Regions from separate parts of the Arthrobacter sp. sptzw32 genome, predicted to be linked through region 2. Evidence: riboswitches for the same ligand, from Rfam matches in the RefSeq annotation. Region 2 holds a riboswitch; each other region holds the start of a gene.
The links. Region 2 has a riboswitch for thiamine pyrophosphate ahead of AC5RVN_RS01690 (FAD-dependent oxidoreductase). Riboswitches for the same ligand answer to the same signal wherever they lie in the genome.

Region 1 (7,120 bases), on a different contig from region 2:
GACCGCCAAGCGGCTTGAACTTTTCGCGGTGGACGGAGACGCATCCGTGACCGCCGGCACCGCCGGATACGTGCAGTACTACCCGGTCTACAAAGCTGGCCACGTGGTTCTCCTCAATGCTGTTTCCTGGACGCCGCGGGGCGCCAAGACGATTGTAATGCGGTTAAAAGAACAGTGGAGCGGGCCAACTGGCCCGCTCCACCGCTTCAGAACTGTTTGTTACTCTGCAGCTGCAGCAGCAACGATGTTGACGACGCGACGACCGCGGCGGGTGCCGAATTCAACGGCTCCCGGGGTCAGTGCGAACAGGGTGTCGTCGCCGCCACGGCCAACGCCGGCGCCCGGGTGGAAGTGGGTGCCACGCTGGCGGACGATGATCTCGCCTGCGGAGACGACTTGGCCGCCGAAGCGCTTCACGCCGAGGTACTGAGCGTTGGAATCACGACCGTTGCGAGTGGAGCTCGCGCCCTTTTTATGTGCCATTTGAAATGCCTGCCTCTAAATTCTGGGGATCTGCTGAAAAACCTGAACAGTAACGAAGGTTACTGGATACCAGTGATCTTGACCTTGGTCAGTTCCTGGCGGTGACCCTGGCGCTTCTTGTAACCGGTCTTGTTCTTGAACTTCTGGATCACAATCTTCGGACCACGGAGGTCGTTCAGGATCTCAGCCGTAACAGTTACCTTGGCCAGGTCAGCAGCGGCGGTGGTGACCTTGTCACCATCAACCAGGAGCAGTGCGGGCAGCTGGATAGTGCTGCCAGCTCCACCGGCGACGCGGTTAAGGGTAACGAAGTCTCCAACGGAAACCTTCTCTTGGCGGCCGCCTGCGCGGACAATCGCGTACACCACTTGGGAACTCACTTCTCTCGACGTTTATTACAAAATTTGCGTGCGGAACCGGCCAATAAAAGCCTGGTTTCTCGCTGTGCCTCAACGCCGTGGGGTCATAACCCAAGTGTTGGCGTAAGCACCGAAGATCCAGAATACGCTAATTTTGGCTTCGGCCGCAAATGAGGCTGGTTCCGGCGGGCTGGCTGTGATAAGTACCACTGCTGAATCCCGGCCTCGGGACCGTGCCCCACCATACTACCGGCAAGGCCGCGGCCACGGTGTCAGGCATGGAGGCGCGGCGCGTCGAAGAAGTCCACTTCCAGGCGGCAGGACTGCTTGAATGCCGTGATCATGGCGGCCCACTCGGCAGCGGAGGCCCTGCGTCCCGCTTCATCCACTATGGCAATGGCCCTGCGGGTGGCGGCGGCGAAGTCTTCGTCGGCATAGGTGCGCAGCCACTCCGCGTAAGGGTGCGCGGAAGGTTCACCGGCGGCAACAAACTGGGCGTGGAGCGTGGCGCCTACCTCGGCGTACAGCCAGAAGCAGGGCAGGACTGCCGCCGCGAGGACCGCATAACTGCCCGACGCCGAGGCCGCCGTCAGGTGGTCAACGTAGGACTTGGTGACGGGGCCGAGCCGGGGCAGGACCGAGCGCGCGCCCAGCCAGGAGCGGTGAAGCTCCGACTCGACCTCCAGGCACTGCCCGGCCGAAGCAGCCCAAAACAGTTGCTCCGCCTCGGTGGGCGCCAGCGAACTCGCCCTTGCCAGAACCCGTGAATAGCCGTTGAGGTAGAGGGCATCCTGCGCGAGGTAGTACTCAAACTGGTGCTCCTGAAGGCTGCCCGTAGCCAGGTCGCGGATGAAGCCGAGGGCATAGATATCCTCCAGGTCCGGCTGCGCCTCACGCCGCAGCTGCGCCGCGAAGCTGCCTTCCGCCGGCACCGGCTGCAGGTGGTGGAAATGATGCACGGGCCCGTTGCCTGTCCCCACCTCCAGGGTTCCCGAGGCCTTGAGGGCGCCGGCGAGCCACGGCTTGGCTTCCCGGAGTGACGCTTCCCAGTCCCCCAGCCGCGCCTGGGCGGTGGCCATTGCAGAGGACAACGAACAGCCTGTGCCGTGGCTGTTCGTCGTTGCAAGCCGCTCCCCTGGCACCTCCACCACTTCATGGGACAGCAGGCCCCGGGTGTTGACCAGCGCGTCCGGGCACTCGTTGCCGTCCAGGTGGCCGCCCTTGACCAGTACGGTTGCGCCGCTGGCGGCTGCGAGGGCGCGGCCCTGGTCCAGCGCACCGGCCCAGCTGTCCTGCAACTGCCCGCCCACAAGCATGGCGAGCTCCGCGAGGTTGGGGGTGATGAGGTGTGCCAGCGGCAGGAGTTCGCGCAGGACCGTTTCGGCAGACTCGTGCAGGAGCCGGTCGCCGCTGGTGGCAACCATCACTGGGTCCAGGACCACGACGGCGGGCCGCACCTTCTGCAGCCACTGCGCCACCGTTCCAATGACGTCGGCGTTGCCGAGCATTCCGATTTTCACGGCGTCGATGGTGATGTCGTCGCTGATGGCGTCGAGTTGCTCTGCCAGGAATGCTGCAGGGGGCACGTGAACGGACCTTACTCCGTGCGTGTTCTGGGCTGTGAGGGCAGTGATGGCTGCCATCCCGTACCCCCCGAGGGCCGCGATGCTTTTCAAATCCGCCTGGATACCGGCACCGCCGGAAGGATCCGAGCCGGCGATGGACAGGACCCTGGGTACCTGCCGGCCCGGCAATGCCGGCGCCGCAGTGGCGGGTCCAGGGGTGGCTGCGGGCATTACAAGAGTCGTAGACAAAGGACATCCCTTCGCCGGTGCTAACCGGACAGGTTCAACGGGTCTGAATCTCAGCCGGCTCTCTGCGCGGCACCCCGTGTCGGTTCCCCAGCCTAGCTTTTTTGCCCGCCCCAGGCTGAAGGTGACACATTGCGACCCGAAGCCGCACGCTGATGGCGCGCAGCTCCGCATCCCGCCCTGCGGGCCCTGCACGCAAAAGTCCCCGCCCAGTGGACAAATCCCCTGGAAATTCCTGGGGTTTTGTCCACTGAACGGGGACTTGTTGAAACGCGCCGGTACGTGCCCGTGAGCGCTCCGGCTAGAGCTCCGAGGCCGGTACGCCTACGCCCAGGATGATGGGCGCCTCTGCGGGCTTTGTTGACGCTTTTTCAAGGCCGGCACCGCCGTCACCGGCCGGCGCCGGAGCCTTTGCCTCGTGGGTATGCCCTGTGCTGGCTGCCGTCACGCTTTCGTGATGCTGCACGGAGGTTTCGTTGGCTGCTCCCTGGGCACGGCTGGCACTGCGGTTGCGCCGCGGGCGCCGTTGCCGGGACTGCTCCAGCGTGTGGTCCGTGTAGTCCTTCGCCGGTTCCCCGGCAGCGGCTGCAGCAGGCACGCGGGCCGGCTGTACCGGCTCCACGCGCTCCGCCGGTTTCTGCTCCGGTTCGGTCTGCTCAGGCTCCGCTTGTGCGGGCGCCGGCTGGCCCAGGTGGGCGAACGCTTCGGCAAGCCGGTCCAGGGTCAGTGCGGGCTTCTGCGGCTGCTCCTCAGCATGGTCAACGAACGGCAGCACCACCTTCTCGCCGCCGAAGGTCAGCACGGCGGCCGGGCGCGCATCGTCGTCGCGGTTTGTTTCCACTGCGGGAGCCGGGGCAGGGGCGGGCGCGGAATGGTCCGCGGCAGCCTGCCTGGCTGCGGCCACTTCGTCGTCGTGCAAGTGGGCTGCATGCGCGGCGGCGGCGATGTTGGCAAGGGCCAGCCGGGTGGCTTCCGCCTTCGCGTGCCGCTCAGCGTCAGAGGGGTCGGGCTGGACTGTGTGGACGGGCACGGCAGGCGCGGGGGCAACCTCGGGCTGCTGGCCGCCACGGCCCCGCCGCCGCTTCCGGTCCGGACGCACGCCGGCCTGGCTGCTGTCGATGCGCGGGGCGTCATTGCGGTGGCCTTCGCTGCGGGGTTCCGGCCGGCTGTCGGTCCGCTGGACGTGGTGTTCGGCGGCCACGATGTTGGCCCGCCGGTGCTCAACGGGGTCGTCATGGGTGACGACGCCGCGGCCGGCGCACGCTTCGCACTGCTCGCCGAAGACTTCCAGGAGTCCGGTGCCCATCCGCTTTCGCGTCATCTGCACCAGGCCAAGGGAGGTCACTTCGGCAACCTGGTGCTTGGTGCGGTCGCGTCCCAGGCATTCCACCATGCGGCGCAGAACGAGGTCGCGGTTGGATTCAAGGACCATGTCGATGAAGTCGATGACGATGATGCCGCCGATGTCGCGGAGGCGGAGCTGGCGGACCACTTCCTCAGCAGCCTCGAGGTTGTTTTTGGTCACCGTCTCTTCGAGGTTGCCGCCGCTGCCGGTGAACTTGCCGGTGTTGACGTCCACCACGGTCATGGCTTCGGTGCGGTCGATCACCAGCGAACCGCCGGACGGGAGGAAGACCTTCCGCTCCAGCGCCTTGTGGATCTGCTCGTCAATGCGCCAGGCAGCGAAGATGTCCTGGTCCTTGGTCCACTTTTCGAGGCGTCCCACCAGGTCCGGCGCCACATAGGTGACGTACGCCTCGATGGTGTCCCAGGCTTCCTCGCCCGAAACGATCAGCTTGGAGAAGTCTTCGTTGAAGACGTCACGGACCACCTTGATGGTGAGGTCCGGTTCGCCGTACAGCAGCTCAGGAGCAAGGATCTTGGTGGACTTCGACTGGCTTTCGATGCCTTCCCACTGCGCGCGCAGGCGGTTGATGTCGTGTGTCAGCTCTTCCTCGGACGCTCCCTCGGCGGCGGTGCGGACAATGACGCCCGCCTGCTCCGGGAGCCGGTCCTTGAGGATGCGCTTGAGGCGGTTGCGTTCTACGTCGGGCAGTTTGCGCGAGATGCCGGTCATGGAACCGCCGGGCACGAACACCAGGTAGCGGCCGGGGAGTGAGATCTGGCTGGTCAGGCGTGCGCCCTTGTGTCCCACGGGGTCCTTGGTCACCTGGACCAGCACGGTATCACCGGACTTGAGCGCATTTTCGATACGGCGCTGCTTGCCCTCGAGGTTGACGGCTTCCCAGTTCACCTCACCGGCGTAAAGGACGGCGTTCCGGCCGCGCCCGATGTCCACGAAGGCGGCTTCCATGGAAGGCAGCACGTTCTGGACCTTGCCGAGGTAGACGTTGCCGATCAGGGAATCCTGCTGGGTCTTCGACACAAAATGCTCGGCCAGGACGCCGTCTTCGAGGACGGCGATCTGGATTCTGTCGTCGCGCTGGCGCACAATCATCTGCCGGTCGACAGACTCGCGGCGGGCAAGGAATTCGGCCTCGGTAATGACGGTGCGGCGGCGGCCGGTGTCACGCGACTCGCGCCGGCGCTGCTTCTTCGCCTCCAGCCGGGTGGATCCCTTGACGCTGGTGACGCGGTTACTGACGGCCGGTTCAGTCACGGCGCGCGGTGCGCGCACGCGGGTAACCGTGTTGGGCGGATCGTCGTCTCCCCCACCCGTCAATTCGAGGTCCTGGTCGCCACGGCGACGGCGGCGGCGGCGGCGGGACGTGACGCCTTCCTCCACCTGTCCCGCGGACTCCTCGTCGGCGTCGTCCGGGACATCTCCGTCAACATCTTCGCTGCCTTCGAGGTCGGTGTCGGCTTCCCGCTCTCCGAGGCGGCTGCGGCCGCGGCGGCCCCGTCCCCGGCGCCTGCGGCGGCCGTTGGCGTCTTCCGCATCGCCGTCCTCGGCGTCGTCCTCTCCAACCTCTTCCGCTACTGCGGGAGCCGGACGCACCACGGTGCTCAGGTCCGGCGCCTGGAACAGCACGGAGGTGGGGGAAGCGGGTTCCATGAAAAGGGAACCGAAGGGGCTGGAAGGAGCCGCGGGCGCCGTTTCCGCGGTGGCTGCCTGCGGTGCCTCAATGTTGGGAGCAGCCTGTGCGGCCTCCGGTTCGGGGGCTGGCTCTTCTGCAGCTTCTTCTGCAGGGGCCTCTAGTGCGTTCGGCCGGACTGCTGCTGCGGGCACTGCGGCGGCTGCCTCAGCAGCGCCGGCCGGAGTTACGGCTGCCGGGAGATCTGCGGGTGACTGGGTAGCGGCGGGTTCCCCTGCCGGCTCTGCCGCTGCGGCTGGGGGTTCCACTGCGACGGCAGGCGCGGAGGTCTTGCGCGTGGCAACCCGGCGGCGCCGGACGGGCTTCGTTTCAACGACTTCGGCGGCCGGCTCCGCGGCGTCGAGCCCAGGGGTCCCGGCGCTTGCACCGGCATCAGCACCGGTGTCCGGCGTGGAGTTATCGGCTGCTGATTCGGGTTCTGCGTCTTCGGCGAAGGCGGGGAGCGGTTCCGCTGCTTCTACCTTTTTCCGGGCACGCGTCCGCCGGACGGGAGCTTTGGCCTCCGGAGCGCCGGATTCCACAACACCCGCTTCCACTTCGACGGCGGCAGCTGCGGAAGGGTCAGCGCTGGCGGCGCCCTCTGCGGGAAGGTCCGTTGGCGGAGTCAGGGCCTCGGCTTTGGGAGCGGCCTTCCGGCGGGTCCTCGTAGCCTTTTTGGGGGCAGCGTCTGCCTCCGCGGCCGATGCTTCGTCGTTAACGGCTGAAACTTGTTCATTATCCATATGTGGCAACACTCCTGCCCCTGACGTACCGCCACATCCGGCACCCATTGGGGCACATATTGTCAAGACCCGCAGGCGTTGACAGAAGTCAAGTGGATACCCCCAGGTTCGCACCGGCAGTGGGGTGCGGCAGCCCGTGGGGGCCGGTGGGATGTTCTGAAACCCGTTGTTCTACGTGCCACAACCAGGTGCCGCGCAATGGAGTCGCGGGAGACTGCGTCGGTGAGACCGATGCCTGCCCTGCTCGTCATTGGCGGTCTTGGGAACAAGCCACCGGACCGGAGTCCGAATGTGGATCGGCTTCCAGCCACCATCATTCTCTCATACCCGGACTAAATCACGTCGGAGGCAGCACCGGATCCGCCGGCTGTTCCCGTCCGCCTGGACCTTCCTTCCAGCCTCCGGCGTTACAATCAGGCAAGGAGCACCGGATGAAAAGGACGCCACACCAATGCCCAGCATCTCCCCCCTCAGCAGCACCCCTGCACAGGAACGGAGCCTGAACCAGGACGCGGACCCGGCCGGGAGGACAGCAGGTGCTGTGCCGGCGATGACACGGAACAAGCCCTTCGGCTGGCTGCTGGTCATCACAGGAGTCATCGGCTGGCTCGCCTCGGGGACCCTGGTCCTGGAAAAGCTTGCAGTGCTTCAGGACCCCAACCACACCACCGTGTGCGACGTAAATCCCT
Region 2 (7,120 bases):
CCTTGTTGTTGCGGAAGGCACGCAGTGCCTGTTCGCGGGCGCCCTGGCCCAGGTCGCCGTGGATGGCAGCGGCGGCAAAGCCGCGGTCCACGAGTTCCTCCGCCACCTTGGCCGCGGTCCGTTTAGTCTTCGTGAAGATAATGGTGCGGCCGCGGCCGCGGGCCTGCAGGATGCGGGCCACCACTTCGGTCTTGTCCATGCTGTGGGCACGGTAGATCAGCTGCCGGATATCGCGCTTGGTCAGGCCCTCGTCGTCCGGATCTGCGGCGCGGATGTGGGTGGGCTGGGTCATGTAGCGGCGGGCCATGGCGATGACCGGGCCGGGCATGGTGGCGGAGAAGAGCAGGGTCTGGCGGACAGCGGGGGTCCCGGCAATGAGCGTTTCGACGTCGGGCAGGAAGCCGAGGTCGAGCATCTCGTCAGCTTCGTCCAGGATGACGATCTTGACGTTCTTCAGGCTCAGGTGCTTCTGCTTGTAGAGGTCGATGAGGCGGCCGGGTGTGCCCACCACGATCTCCACGCCCTTCGTCAAGGCCTCCACCTGGGGCTCGTAGGCACGGCCGCCATAGATGGTGGCGATGCGGGCGTTGCGTTTCCGGGACGCTGTTTGCAGGTCGTTGGCCACCTGCACGGCGAGTTCACGGGTAGGCACGATCACCAGGGCCTGGGGCGCGCCGGGAACGGCCAGCTTCTCATAGCCGGGGTCGTCCTGGCCCACCACGCGCTGAAGGGCGGGGATGCCGAAACCCAGGGTCTTGCCGGTACCGGTCTTGGCCTGGCCGATGATGTCGTGGCCGGACAGGGCAACCGGCAGGGTCATGGCCTGGATGGGGAACGGGTGGGTGATTCCCGCGTCGGCCAGGGATTCAACGATGTCAGCGCGGACGTTATAGTCCGCGAAGGACTTTTCCTCGATCTCGTGGGGCAACTCGTCCGAGATGATGGTTTCTTCGGGCTCGATAACTTCGGTGCCGGTCTCGTCGGTCAGAAGCTGGTGGGTATGCAATTCACTCACTGGGGAGTTTCCTTATTCATTTGGGCAATGGCGCTGCCTGCTCAACGGGCCGGCCGCAAGGCTGTTCCGGAGCACGCTCGGGCGCACACGCAATTCCAGTGGAAGCCGATCGCGGGCTATCTAATTGCTGGCACTGGTGACCAACGGGTGTATCTCAAGATCGCGTAGGGGCGGGCTTGTTGGTTTCAAGGAAATCAACGACCGGGCATCCATTTCTACTTCTTCAGTCTAGCCGCAACAGCCCGATTCCCGGCTTTGGCCGCCAGGGGCCGTAGTTGCGGGCCGTGCCGCCGCTACTCGACGAGCTCGAAATGGACTTCCCGCGTGGCGATATCGGAGGAGACCAGGCGGACCCGGACCTTGGTGCCGGACTCCAGTTCGCCGGCGCAGCGGGCAGTCACCGCCGGATCTGCGATCTGGACGATCCCCGAACCGCCGTTGCCATGGCCGTTCTTCCCGTTGCCGTTGCCGTTCCTGCCGTTCTCTTTTTGCGGTTTGGACCCGGAGATGACAATGGCATCAAATTCCTGCCCCACGTGGTTGACCAGCAGGGCCGCCTCCACGGTATCCAGGGCCGTGCGCTCCATCCGGGATGCCAGCTGGTCGGAGCCGGCCATGATCTCGGGCAGGGACGGAAGGGCCTCCCTCGCCCATCCCGGCACTTCGCCGCCGCTGCTCAAAGCCTCGCAAATCACCAGCACAAAGCGGTCCACCAGCCGGCGCAGCGGGGCGGTGGTGTGCGCATAGGCGGCGCCGATGGCCGATTGCACCGCGTCCTCCGGGACGGACCCGTCAAAGGCCGTGTAGGCGGCGCCCCGGAACAGCATGCCGGCGGAGTGCATGATGGCCAGCTGGCGGGGTTCCGTCGGGTCCAGGCTCCGCAGGTATTCGCCGTAGCTGACTTCGCCGTCCCAGGGCTTGCCCAGGGCCTCGGTCTGCAGCCGGAAGTGATTCAGGGAGCGCTCGTCCGGGGAAGGCATGGTGCGCAGGATGCCCACCTTCCCCGCCAGCATGAGCTGGGCCGCAGCCATTCCGGTCATGAGGGATATCTGTGCGTTCCAGTCCTCCACCGGAAGCTGGGGAGCGGCGGCAATCCGGTAGCCGCCGTCGGGAAGCTGGACGATCTCCTGTTCCGGCATGTTCAGGCTGGCACCGCCGCGGGCCCGCTCCAGCTCCACGCGCTTGAGCCCCACCTCCCTAAGGAGCAGCAGCACCGGGGCCGCGGTGCCGGCGTCGAGCTCGGCCTGCACGCCCTTGTAGCTGAGCTTCGCGCGGCTGCGCATCCGGGCCCGCTTTACCGCTACGGACTGCACCCCGGCGGCGCTGTCCAGGCGGAAGTCCCAGACGAACGCGGAGCAGTCCTGGCCGGGGAGGAGGCTTCCGGCCTGTTCGCTGATGACCTCCGGATGCAAGGGGATCCGCCCATCGGGGGCATAGAACGTCTGGCCGCGCCGGCGCGTTTCCGCGTCCAGGGGCCCGCCGGGGGCCACGAAGGCGGGCACATCCGCAATGGCATACAGCACGTGGTAGCCGTCGCCGTCCGGCTCGATGAACAGGGCCTGGTCCAGGTCCGTCGACGACGCCGGATCGATGGTGATGAATTCGATGCCGGTGAGGTCATGGCTGGGGAGCTGCAGGGACTCGACGGCCGCCTTTGCGTCAGCCACCGCGTCCTCCGGGTAGGCGCCCGGCAACTCCAGCTCGGTCCGCAGGGCGCTCAGGGCCGCCTCGAGCGCGTTGTTGTGCTCGTGGACGTTGGGAGCCAGCCGATGGTGTGACACGAAAATCAGCCTAGCCCGAATCCCGGCCATAATGCAGGTGCCGGGCCCGGATCACCCCACGTTGCTGATCCCGCCGCGGACGCCGTCGCTCGGGCGCCCGAAGTCAGGGCTTCCGGGCGTCCAGCGCCGCGAGTAGCGCAGCGGCGGCCGCTGCCGGATCGGAAGCTTCCGTAATGGCGCGGACCACCACGATCCTGCGCGCGCCTGCAGCCACCACCTGCTCCACGTTGCCATGGTCAATGCCCCCAATCGCGAACCAGGGGAGGCCGTCGTCGGACTGCCCTTCCAGGCCGGCCGTCCGCGCAGCTTCTGCGGCGTACTTCACCAGGTCGAGCCCTACCGCGGCCCGTCCCGGTTTGGTGGGGGTAGCCCAAACCGGGCCTACACAGAAGTAATCCAAGCCTGCCGGAGCCGAGGCTGCAGCCAGGGCGGCGTCCACCTGCGCCGGGCTGTGGCTGGAGAGGCCAATGGCGGCATTGCCGTTGAGCAGGGTCCGCGCAGCCTCGAGGGGCAGATCCTTTTGGCCGATATGGAACACCGGGGCACCGGACAATACGGCGATATCCGCCCTGTCATTGACGGCCCAAAGCCGGCCGTGCCGCTCTGCCGCTTCCTTGAGGACGGCCAGCAGTTCGAGCTCCTCGGCTGCCTCGATGTTCTTGTCCCTGAGCTGGATGATGTCCACGCCACCGGAAAAAGCGGCATCAACGAAATCCCCGAAATCCCCGCGGTCCGTGCGCGCATCGGTGCAGAGATAAAGGCGGGCAGCGTGAAGGCCGTTGCTGATCTTCGCGCTGCCAAGGACGTCAGTGCCGGCGGCAGGGGCGTGGGACACATTCATGGACCAAAGCCTAGTTCCTCTACACTGGCCTCGTACTGCGGGAGCCCGCGGCAGCTGTCACAAAGCGCCGGGCTGAGAGGGCGTCAGAGCCGACCGCTTGACCTGATCCGGTTAATGCCGGCGTAGGGAAGGAGACACATGGGCGCACCTTCAGGCAGCTCTCTCAACGCCCAGTCCGGGCGGGCGGACAACATCGTCCACGCCGACGTCGCCGTCATCGGCGGCGGAGTCATCGGCCACAGCATCGCGTGGGAGGCGCAGCGCTCCGGCCGCGCAGTGGTGGTCATCGACGACGCGCCGGGGTCGGGGGCGAGCTGGGCTGCCGCAGGAATGCTGGCTCCGGTGAGCGAGCTGCACTACCAGGAGGAGGACCTCCTGGAATTCATGCTGGAGGCCTCCGTACGCTGGCCGGCTTTCGCCGCCGGCCTCGCTGCAGCTTCAGGGACAGATCCGGGATACATTACGACGCCGACCCTCGCCGTGGGAGCCGACGCCGGGGACCGCCGCGCCCTGATGGACCTGCGCACAGTCCAGCAGGCGAACGGCCTCTCCGTTGAACCGCTCACCGTCCGGGCAGCGCGGCAGCGGGAGCCGCTGCTCAGTCCCGGGATTTCCTGTGCACTGGACACCCCGGCGGACCACCAGGTGGATCCGCGGCTGCTGGTGGCCTGCCTGCAGGCCGCCCTGGCCGGCGGGCGTGCGGGTAACGGAGGCGGGAGCAGGGGCCGCGCCGCAGGGCACGGCACCGCAGCAGCCGGCGCCGTCGACGGTTATGCAGTCCCTGCCCGCGCGGCCGGGCTGCTGTGGCAGAACGGAAGGGTCGCCGGGGTACGCCTGGCAGGCGGGGGTGCCGTGTTGGCCGCCGAAACGGTGGTGGCGAACGGGCTGCACGCGGCAGCGCTGGAAGCACTGCCCGGCAATCTGCATCTGCCGCTGCGGCCCGTCTACGGGGACATCCTGCGCCTTGCCGTTCCCAAGCATGTGCAACCCCTGGTCACGTCCACCGTCCGCGGGCTGGTGCACGGCGTCCCGGTCTACATCGTCCCGCGCCGGGACGGCACAGTGGTGGTCGGGGCAACCCAGCGCGAGGATGCCCCCTCGGCCGCTGATGCCGTTTCCGCCGGCGGCGTATACCAGCTGCTCCGGGACGCGCTGGTGCTGGTCCCCGCCGTCGCCGAACTTGAACTGCTGGAAGCCACCGCCCGGGCCCGCCCCGGAACGCCGGACAACGCACCGCTGCTCGGGCGGGTACCCGCGGCGTCCGGGCCGGCCGGCCGGGACGCCCGTTATGTCGCCGGGCTCATCATTGCCACCGGCTTCTTCCGCCACGGAGTCCTGCTGGCTCCGGCGGCTGCCGCCGTCTGCCGGGACCTTTTGGACGGCGGGCCGGACCCGCGGTGGGCGGCCTTCAACCCTGGCCGTTTCTCCCGCTCCGGCTACCCGTCCACCAACCGCTTACGCCAAAAGGAAACAGCATGAACATCACCTTGAACGGAACCCGGCACCTTGTACCCGAGGGCGCCTCCATAAGCGCGCTCGTCAGCGAGGTCACCGGACGCCCCCTCGCTGCCACCGGCCAGGCCACCGACGGCCGGAAGCTTGGCGTGGCTGTCGCGCACAACTCGGAGGTAGTGCCGCGCAGCCAGTGGTCCGCCATCGCGCTCGCGGACGGCGACGAAGTCGAGCTCGTCACGGCCGTACAGGGAGGCTGACACCATGACCGAAACCATCACCACCTCAAGCTCAACCGGCCAGGACGATCCGCTGGTGATCGACGGTGTCGCGCTGACCTCCCGGCTCATCATGGGCACCGGCGGTGCCCCCAGCCTTGACGGCCTGGGAGCGGCCCTCCTGGCCTCCGGAACCGCCCTGACCACCGTGGCCATGCGGCGGTACTCCACCGCGGAAACGGGTTCACTATTCCAGCTGCTCATGGACCACGGCATCCGCGTACTGCCCAACACCGCCGGCTGCTTTACTGCCCGGGACGCCGTGCTGACCGCCGAACTGGCCCGTGAGGCGCTGGAAACAGATTGGGTGAAACTGGAAGTCATTGCCGACGAACAGACCCTGCTGCCGGACGCCGTCGAACTGGTGGACGCCACGGAGCAGCTCGTCAACAGGGGATTCAAGGTTTTTGCGTACACCAACGACGACCCTGTCCTTGCCCTGCGGCTCGAGAACCTCGGGGCCACTGCCGTGATGCCGCTGGGGGCACCGATCGGCACGGGACTGGGCATCCTAAACCCGCACAATATCGAGCTGATCGTCTCCCGCGCCTCAGTGCCGGTGGTTCTGGACGCCGGCATCGGCACTGCCTCGGACGCAGCCCTGGCCATGGAACTGGGCTGCGACGCCGTCCTGCTGGCCACGGCCGTGACCCGGGCACAGAATCCTGCCCTGATGGGGGAAGCCTTCAAACACGCAGTGATCGCCGGTAGGCTGGCACAAGCGGCCGGCAGGATACCGCGCCGCGAACATGCACTGGCGTCCTCGGCCATGGAGGGCCGGGCCGAGTTCCTGTAGGCCTCCCCCCTGGTGCTGCGGGCGCCGGCCACCAGGCAAGGAGCAGCTATGGCCGGCAAGGACGTTCTTTCTCCCGAGCGGCTCGAGGACGCCCTGGCGGTCCTGCCGGACTGGCAGTACAGCGGGGGTGCGCTGGTGACCTCATACACACTGCCGACGGCGGCTGCCGCGCTTGAGCTGATTGCCGCCGTCGGGCGCCTCTCCGAGGAGCAAAACCACCACCCTGACCTGGAGTGGCGGTACAACCTGGTGTACCTCCGGTATACCTCCCACGATGCCGGGGGAGAGGTCACGGCCCGCGACGTGCGCGCGGCCGAGGCAGTACGTGAAGCTGCAGCCGCGCTGCAGGCGGTTGCCGAGCCTAAGAAGCATCCCGCCGGCTCTTAACCGCCTGTGCCACTGCCTCGGGCAGTGGCCACAGTATTGCGGTCCGGTTAGAGCTTTAGGGCGGCAGTAAGCCGTTCCAGGTCATGCCTGGCCCTTGTGCGTCCCAGATAGAGGACAACGGCCACCGCCGCCGCAGTACCCAAAATAATGGGGAGGACCCACGGCAGCCACGTCATTCCCGGCCGGTACCCGAAGCCCGCAGCCATCAAAATGATCCAGGTAACAGCCCCGACACCCACACTGACGGCGGCGGGAAGGACTGCCCCGTATTTTGTGTGCCGTTTGTCATTGGCCCAGACGATGAAACCTGCAGCTGCTGTTACCAGCACCACGATGGTCAGCGAAAGCATGGCTCTCCTTGGAATGCCGGCCCCGGGCCGGGGCGCGGGACTAGAACTGGCCGAAACCTACGCGGCGGACTTCTTCGGCTCCGATCTCTACGTAGGCGAGGGCCTTGCCGGGAACAATGATCAGGCGTCCCTTGTCATCCTTGAGCCGCAGTTCGCTGCCGCTGGTGATGGCTTCCTCCACAACTTTGGCTACGGAGTCTGCGTCCTGGACAGATTCCAG
Region 3 (7,120 bases), on a different contig from region 2:
ACGGCGGCGGTGAGTGATTCGCGCGTGTAGCGCACGTCGTCGTCGGCTATCACCAGCAGTTCCGCCCGGGCGGCCCGGACGCCCGTCACCACGCCGGCCACCTTGCCGTTTCCGTTACCGGCACCCTCCGGGCGGATATGGCGGACAACAGGCGGGAAAGCGTCCCGGTGCCGCTCGAACAGCTCCGGACCGGACCCGTCCACGATGGTCACCGGGATCCACCCGCCGAGTCGCTCGAGATAGGCAACCAGCTCCGGCAGGCCCGAATCATCGGTCCAGCGCAGCGGCAGGATGTACTCCGCAGGCTGCCCCAGGGCTGTGGTACTCACGCTGCTGCCGGCACTGCCGCCCTCAGCGAGGTCTGCCCGTTCTCCCAGCACGCCAAAAGGTGTGACGAGAGCCTGCCGTCAACGGCCATCACGGCTGTCGCCCCGAACAGGACGTCCCCGAGCAGCTCGGGTTCGGCCTCCACGAGTCCTCCTGCGAGGTCGCGGCCGGCGATCTGCTCGTGGACCGCGTCGGCTTCCACATGTTCGTCGAAGTAGTGGGTCACCTCGGCGTCGAAGCCGTGACGGCGGAAACCGCTGCCATACAGCCGGTTGGGCTGGGAAGAGGTCATCTCATAGATGGCCAGATGCCCGGTGATTGCGCCGCGCAGCCGCCGGTTGAGCCCGAACAGGGACATCATGTTGACCGCCGCGAGGGAGACGGCGGGGACGGCGTTCACGTAGGCGCCGTAGTGATCGTCCATCCCCAGGCCCCGCATGGTGCGGGCAAAAAGCGCGCTGTGCATGCGGTCCGGGCGCCCTCCGCCGTACTCGTCCGCCTGGATCTCCACCAGTGCAGCCTTCGCCCTGCCGGTAAGCCGGGGAATGGCCCAGGTGTGCGGGTCCGCTTCCTTGAGCTGGTAGACCGACTTGTGGACCAGGAACTCCTTGAGCTGGTCCAGGGTTGCCTTCTTGGCCACATACCGGGACACGCTGGGACCGGTGTCCGTGGCGGCCAGGCCGAAGAGGACGTCGGCCACGGCGTCGCTGGTCATTTCCGCGGCAGGGGGGAGGTCCAGCTCCCCGGCTGCCGACTGGGCGGCTGCCCGGAGCGCCTCTTCGAAAGGCCTTTCGAGCAGGCGGCGGACCTGGATGAGGCCCGGCTCCCACTCCCACTCATCACTGACACCTTCAAGGCCGGAGTAGTGCAGCTCGTAGAGGGAGAAAAGTGCCAGCTGGACGTCGTCGTCGCCGATGATGTCGGTGGCCGTGCCCAGCTGTGTCACCACCAGCCGGCGCAGTTCCTCAACGGCGGGGGAGCTGTCACCGGCCCCGGCTGTTGCTGCCAGGACCCGGAACAGGGCGGTGCTGATGGGACCTCGGGGTTCAGGGATCTTCATGATTGCTCCTTAGGGCGGCAGCGGTGCTGCCGGGTGCTTGGCCGTCGACGGTGGCGGTTTCGGTCAGGGCGGTCGTTCAGGTTGCGCCGCGGCTGCGCCGCGGGGTGGTTCGGGGGGCCAGCAGGATGGCGAGAATGATCATGGTCGAACTCAGGGCCAGGTGGAGCCAGTTGTCGGCGCCGTTGAGTGGGACAAAGTTGGCGGGAGTTTCGTCCCCCACCAGGAAGCCGTAAAGCCAGAGAACCAGGTACACGACGCCCCCGTAGATCAGGAAGCTTCGTGCCTTCTGGTGGGTCCGGGCCAGCAGCAGTCCGGCCGCCCCGAAGGCAAGGTGCACGATATTGTGAAGGACCGACACCTGGAAGAGGTTCAACAGCAGGGCTCCGGAGCCCTGTCCGGCCATGCCCAGGGAGTCGTAGTTGCTGGTGATCCCGGGGACAAACCCCAGGACACCCACCAGCAGGAAGAGGGCGCCGGTTACGAAGGCAGCCTTCTGCAGGCCCGTCCTCGCGCCGGTGGCCCGGGTGCTGACTGTCATGACCTGTCTCCTCAAAAGCCTGGAGACAACATAGTAAGCATGGTTACTAATAAAAGCTAAGTGCGCCTGCCGGTGCTGCTGCCCGCCGGCCACTGCCGGCAGCGTCCGCGCAGCCGGCGGGCTCACCCTTCCGGGACGATCCACACGTAGGGGTTTGGCTGGTGCCCGCCGCGGCGGCCGTGCTCATACCCCTGCTGCCAGGCGTTTCCGACGGCGGATACCAGTTCAGCCAGCAAAGGATAGTAGGGGTGGTCGGGGCCGATGTAAATCATTTCTTCCTCGGCCTTGTCCACCGCTGCCCGCACCTGGTTTTCGGCTGTATTACCGAGCATGGCGCCCCCTCCTGTTTGGAACTTCCGCCACCCGTCTCGAATGTACTCCCGGCATCCAAGGGGAGTCCATCGCCCTGGTTGGGAACCCGCGTCAGTCCGTTCGCATGGAGCTGAGGATCTCGCGCAGCGCCTGTACCACCAGGTCATGGTCCTGCACCTGGGGAAGCCCTGAAACAGTGACCGTAGCCACCGCTCCCACTCCGGCGACATATACCGGGAAGGAGCCGCCATGTGCCGCATACCGGCGCTGATCAAACCAGCCCTGGTCTTCGATCCGTCCGCCGCGGGTCCGGGCGCGCAGCCCCACCAGCAGGGAGGGCACCTCGTACCGGGCCGCCGTTCTCTGTTTGGCGCGGATCCAGTGCTCGTTGTCCGGGGTGGCCCCCGCCAGGGCGACATGGAACAGGACCTGCTCACCCTTGGTGATGTCTATCGCGATGGGGAACTGGCCCTCCTTCCCCAACTCCACAAGCAGCAGCCCCAGGTTCAGTGCGTCGTCCATGGAGAAGCCTGGAAACTGGAGCTCCCGGATTTCGCCCTCTATTCGGGCGATAAGGGCCTGCAGCGATCCCTCCGGCTGGACGGCATCCGAATCCGGATCGAACTCAGTCACATGCGGTGAATTGGCGGTCATGGCCCACAATCTACCCTTCCTCCGGTGTAAACTGGACCCCGCCCACAAGGGCAATTATTTACTCACAGAATCATTCAACGACAGGGGAGCGCCGCCGTCGGGCATCACTGGCCAAGCCAGGAGCCGCAGGTGGGCGCTGAGAGTGCGGACAGCCGCAGACCCTCGAACCTGATCCGGTTAGTACCGGCGCAAGGGAGTCGAGTTCTCGAAGCTCCGCAGTGGTTTGCCGCTGCGGTTCTTTCCCCTCCTGTTCCTCAGGAGGATCGCATGGCAACTACAGCAATCAAGAAGACCACCAGCAGGTCCTGGCGCGTTGTGGACATCGTGGTGGCGGCGTTGATCGCCATCGCAGGCGGCGTCATTTTCTGGGCGTGGTCCCAGGGTGCCGCAGCAGTGTCTGCGCCGATGAACGCCCTTTACCCGCCGCTTACCGGACTGATCGCCGGCGGCTGGATGATCCCGGCGGTGCTGGGCATGCTGATCATCCGCAAACCGGGCGCCGCCCTGTTCTGCGAAACCGTGGCAGCCACCGGTGAACTGCTGATGGGTTCGCAGTACGGTGCCTCGGTGCTGTTCTCCGGCTTCGTCCAGGGCCTGGGTGCGGAAATCATTTTCGCGATTTTCGTGTACCGGAAGTTCAACCTGCCGGCGTCCCTCCTCGCCGGTGCTGCTGCCGGGCTGTTCTGCGGCCTCAATGACTCCTTTGCTCCCTGGGGCTGGAACATTGCCTACTCGGGCGGCGACAAGCTTGCGTACATTATCTTCACCGCGATCTCCGGTGCCGTCATCGCCGGGGCGCTGTCATGGATCGCCACCCGCGGCCTGGCCAGGACCGGTGTCCTGAGCTCCTTTGCCTCGCGGAAGGCAGCCACGGAGCCGGTTTTCTCCTGATGGCAGCGCCTTCCGTCCACGGCGCGTCCGTGGCGGCGCGCCCGGCTGCCGTCACCGCGCGCGGCTGGGGCTGGCGGCATGCCGGGCGTTCCAGGCCTGCTGTCCGTGCCCTTGACCTGGACATCCGGCCAGGGGAGCGCGTGCTCCTGCTTGGCCCGTCCGGAGCCGGCAAGTCCACGCTCCTCCATGCGTTGGCGGGGGTGCTGGGGGATGCGAACGACGACGGCGAGGCCGGCGACTCCGACGAGTCGGGTTCGCTGCTGGTCGACGGCGCCTCCCCCCGCGATCAGCGCGGCCGTGCCGGGTTGATGCAGCAGGACCCGGAGACACAGGTGGTCCTGTCACGGGTGGGGGACGACGTGGCCTTCGGTGCCGAGAACCTTGCTGTGCCCCGGGACCGTATCTGGACCCGGGTGCACGAGGCTTTGGACGACGTCGGGCTGTCCCACCTGCCGCTGGACCATCCAACGTCTGCACTGTCAGGCGGCCAGAAACAGCGGCTGGCCCTGGCCGGCATCCTTGCGATGCGGCCGGGGCTGCTTCTCCTCGACGAGCCGACAGCCAACCTGGATCCCGCCGGGGTGGTGGAGGTGCGCGACGCCGTCGGGCGCTGTCTCGACAAAACCGGAGCAACCCTGGTGGTGGTGGAGCACCGCGTCTCCGTCTGGAAGGACCTGGTGGACCGCATTGTGGTGCTGCAGCCCGGTTCTTCGACCGACCCGGGGGTGCTCCTGGACGGGCCTCCGGACCAGGTTCTCGGCGAAGCCCGGAGCATGCTCATTGCGGCCGGGGTCTGGGTGCCCGGGTATGTTCCGGCCACCCGCCCACGCACGGCGGATCCGGCTCCCGGCTCCGGGGACCTGCTGCTTGCCGCCGAAAACCTGGCCGTATCCCGTGAACGTGCCCGCCGCAAGGGCTTGCGCAAACTGCCGCCAGTACCGGTCCGGCAAGGCATCTCGGCGCAGGTCCGGGCAGGGCGGGCGCTGGCCATCACCGGACCCAACGGCGCAGGAAAGTCCACCCTTGCGCTGACCCTCGCCGGGCTGCTGGAGCCCGTTGCCGGGAAAGTTTCGGCCACCCTGGCGCTTAGCCGTGGGGCGGGAATCGACCCGTACAAGTGGAAGGCGGAGCAGCTGATTGAACGCATGGGCACCGTTTTCCAGGAACCTGAGCACCAGTTCGTGACCGGGAACGTGCTGGACGAACTGCGCTTTGGTCCGCGCCACCTCGGGCACGGGGAAGAGCGGGTGGATGAGCTGCTGGAGCGGCTTCGGCTCACCGAACTGGTTGATGCGAACCCCTACACACTTTCGGGCGGCGAGAAGCGTCGGCTTTCCGTAGCAACGGTCCTGGCCGCGCATCCGCAGGTCCTGATCCTGGACGAACCCACCTTCGGGCAGGACGCCAACACGTGGGCTGAGCTGGCATCGTTCCTCTCTGAACTCCTGGACGCCGGCACAGCCGTGGTATCCGTGACCCACGATGCTGAGTTCACGGCGGCGCTGGGTGGAACGGAACTGCGCCTGGCAGCAGAGCCGGTAGTGCGATGAGACAGGAGCTGAACCTGCGCGGCAACAGTGCGCTGCTGACCCGGGCCAACCCGCTGAGCAAGTTCGCGGCCGTCTTCCTGATCACCGCCGTCCTTGCACTGTCCATTGACTGGGTTTCCGCTTCCGTGGCGCTGGCGTTCGAGTTCCTGCTGTTCCCATTGGCGGGCCTCACCCTGACGCTGCTGTGGCAGCGGGGGTGGCCGCTGATCCTTGCCGCAGCCGTAGGCGGCTGGAGTACCTCCATCCTGGCGGTGGACAGCGGAAAAACGCTGATCGACGTCGGCATCTGGACCATGAGCGAGGGGTCGCTGGAGCTGGGGGTCGGGTTTATGCTGCGTGGCCTGGCAATCGCGCTCCCGGCGGTGCTGTTGATGAGCTGCACTGACCCCACGGACCTGGCCGATGCGCTGGCGCAAAAAGCACGCCTCCCGCACCGGTTCGTGCTGGGGACTTTGGCCGCCATGCGCCTGGTGGGGCTGATGGCGGAGGAATGGCAGACCATCGGCATGGCCCGGCGGGCCCGGGGCGTAGGTTCCCGCGGCAGTGCCCTGCAGCGGGTAAAGGCCACGATGGGGCAGAGCTTCGGTCTCCTGGTTCAGGCCATCCGCCGTGCCTCAAGGCTGGCCGTGACCATGGAGGCGCGTGGTTTCGGCGGCGGGCGGCGGACGTGGGCGCGGGAATCCACCTACAGCGGGCTGGACCTGTGCGTGCTCGGTGGAGGCGTGCTGATGGCCGGCGCGGCCTTTGCTGCGGCCGTCTGGGCGGGCACGTGGAACATGGTGTGGCTGGGGAGCTGAGTGGTCTGCCCTGCTGTCCTACACATCAAACGTTCGGGCCGCCCGCAGGAGGCTGACTGCAGGGCGCAAGGTCAGACGCAGGAGTGGTTGTAGTCGAATTTACGCGACACGAACTGGGTTATGACCACGTGGCCGCCGGCGGTCAACGGCGGATCTGAGCAATTGGCTTTGGCGCCGGTCAGCGTCCGCGCACCGGCCAGCCAGCCGGGCAGGTAGTAAAGGCTGCTCGAGCTGCTGACGGTCCCCGCAATCCGGCCCCATTGGAGGCCGGTGGAATAGATTCCGACTCCCTTGACGTTGATGCTGTGGAAGAAATCCGCCATGCCCTCCAGCACAGCGCGGTTCGCATCCTTGTCCGTGGCGGACCAGCTGTTTTCGGTTTCCACGTCAAGCCACCAGAAGTAGTCGGAGGGGTTGGTAATGCCGCGGATGTAGGCGTCGTCGAACGCCTTCGCGTAGCCGTACATGTACGCGCACGCCTTCCCGTAGTCCTTGTCTTCGCAGGAGCCATAGGGGTTATGGACGGCGGATCCGATGGGGTACTCGTTGCTGGTTGGCCACCACGAGCCGCTGCTTCCAGGGTTGGCGGTGTTGACGTAAAGGGACACCTTTGGCTGGGGCGTGATGCCGGATGAGGCTGCCGCCCACTCCAGTTGCTCTTCAAGGCATGGGTTTGTGTTGTTCGCCAGACCGTTGTTCACGCCAACGATGGCAAAAGCCTGGCCAACCGGGAAAGGCTTGCCGCATTGTGGCCAGGAGATATCGTTGCCCAGCGTCGACTGCGTGCTTTCCCCGGGGGAGGGAGCCGCGGAGGCGGGCCAGGCCGGAAGCAACAGCAGGACAGCGAACAGCAGAGCCGCCAGCCCTAGTGCCGCTTCAGTTCCCTGGGTCCGGTTCATTGTCACCTTCGCCGCCTTCGAAGGAAGAGGACTTCTCCAGTTTCCTCCGGTTAGGCGGGCAAGGTCAACAACCGTTGGAGCGGACTTCTATC

Region 1: linked by a shared signal. The riboswitch ahead of thiD (bifunctional hydroxymethylpyrimidine kinase/phosphomethylpyrimidine kinase) and the one ahead of AC5RVN_RS01690 (FAD-dependent oxidoreductase) in region 2 are both predicted to bind thiamine pyrophosphate.
Region 3: linked by a shared signal. The riboswitch ahead of AC5RVN_RS09195 (ECF transporter S component) and the one ahead of AC5RVN_RS01690 (FAD-dependent oxidoreductase) in region 2 are both predicted to bind thiamine pyrophosphate.

The regions. Positions count from the first base shown of each region.
Region 1 covers NZ_JBNHEZ010000002.1:32,254-39,373, reverse strand. Annotated here, with positions in the region: gene obgE (GTPase ObgE) at 1-103, opposite strand, end outside; gene rpmA (50S ribosomal protein L27) at 220-483, opposite strand; gene rplU (50S ribosomal protein L21) at 543-851, opposite strand; gene thiD (bifunctional hydroxymethylpyrimidine kinase/phosphomethylpyrimidine kinase) at 1,115-2,638, opposite strand; TPP riboswitch at 2,646-2,743, opposite strand; gene AC5RVN_RS03630 (Rne/Rng family ribonuclease) at 2,955-6,431, opposite strand; gene AC5RVN_RS03625 (vitamin K epoxide reductase family protein) at 6,883-7,120, shown strand, end outside.
Region 2 covers NZ_JBNHEZ010000001.1:347,387-354,506, forward strand. Annotated here, with positions in the region: gene AC5RVN_RS01675 (DEAD/DEAH box helicase) at 1-1,015, opposite strand, end outside; gene AC5RVN_RS01680 (RNB domain-containing ribonuclease) at 1,309-2,796, opposite strand; gene thiE (thiamine phosphate synthase) at 2,900-3,637, opposite strand; TPP riboswitch at 3,665-3,783, shown strand; gene AC5RVN_RS01690 (FAD-dependent oxidoreductase) at 3,776-5,116, shown strand; gene thiS (sulfur carrier protein ThiS) at 5,113-5,349, shown strand; gene AC5RVN_RS01700 (thiazole synthase) at 5,354-6,163, shown strand; gene AC5RVN_RS01705 (4a-hydroxytetrahydrobiopterin dehydratase) at 6,212-6,550, shown strand; gene AC5RVN_RS01710 (hypothetical protein) at 6,598-6,900, opposite strand; gene AC5RVN_RS01715 (DUF3107 domain-containing protein) at 6,941-7,120, opposite strand, start outside.
Region 3 covers NZ_JBNHEZ010000004.1:53,290-60,409, forward strand. Annotated here, with positions in the region: gene AC5RVN_RS09170 (glycosyltransferase family 2 protein) at 1-329, opposite strand, end outside; gene AC5RVN_RS09175 (iron-containing redox enzyme family protein) at 326-1,387, opposite strand; gene AC5RVN_RS09180 (DUF4383 domain-containing protein) at 1,464-1,925, opposite strand; gene AC5RVN_RS09185 (hypothetical protein) at 2,048-2,257, opposite strand; gene AC5RVN_RS09190 (heme-degrading domain-containing protein) at 2,349-2,891, opposite strand; TPP riboswitch at 2,964-3,104, shown strand; gene AC5RVN_RS09195 (ECF transporter S component) at 3,159-3,782, shown strand; gene AC5RVN_RS09200 (ABC transporter ATP-binding protein) at 3,782-5,332, shown strand; gene AC5RVN_RS09205 (energy-coupling factor transporter transmembrane component T family protein) at 5,329-6,129, shown strand; gene AC5RVN_RS09210 (glycoside hydrolase family 25 domain-containing protein) at 6,201-7,028, opposite strand.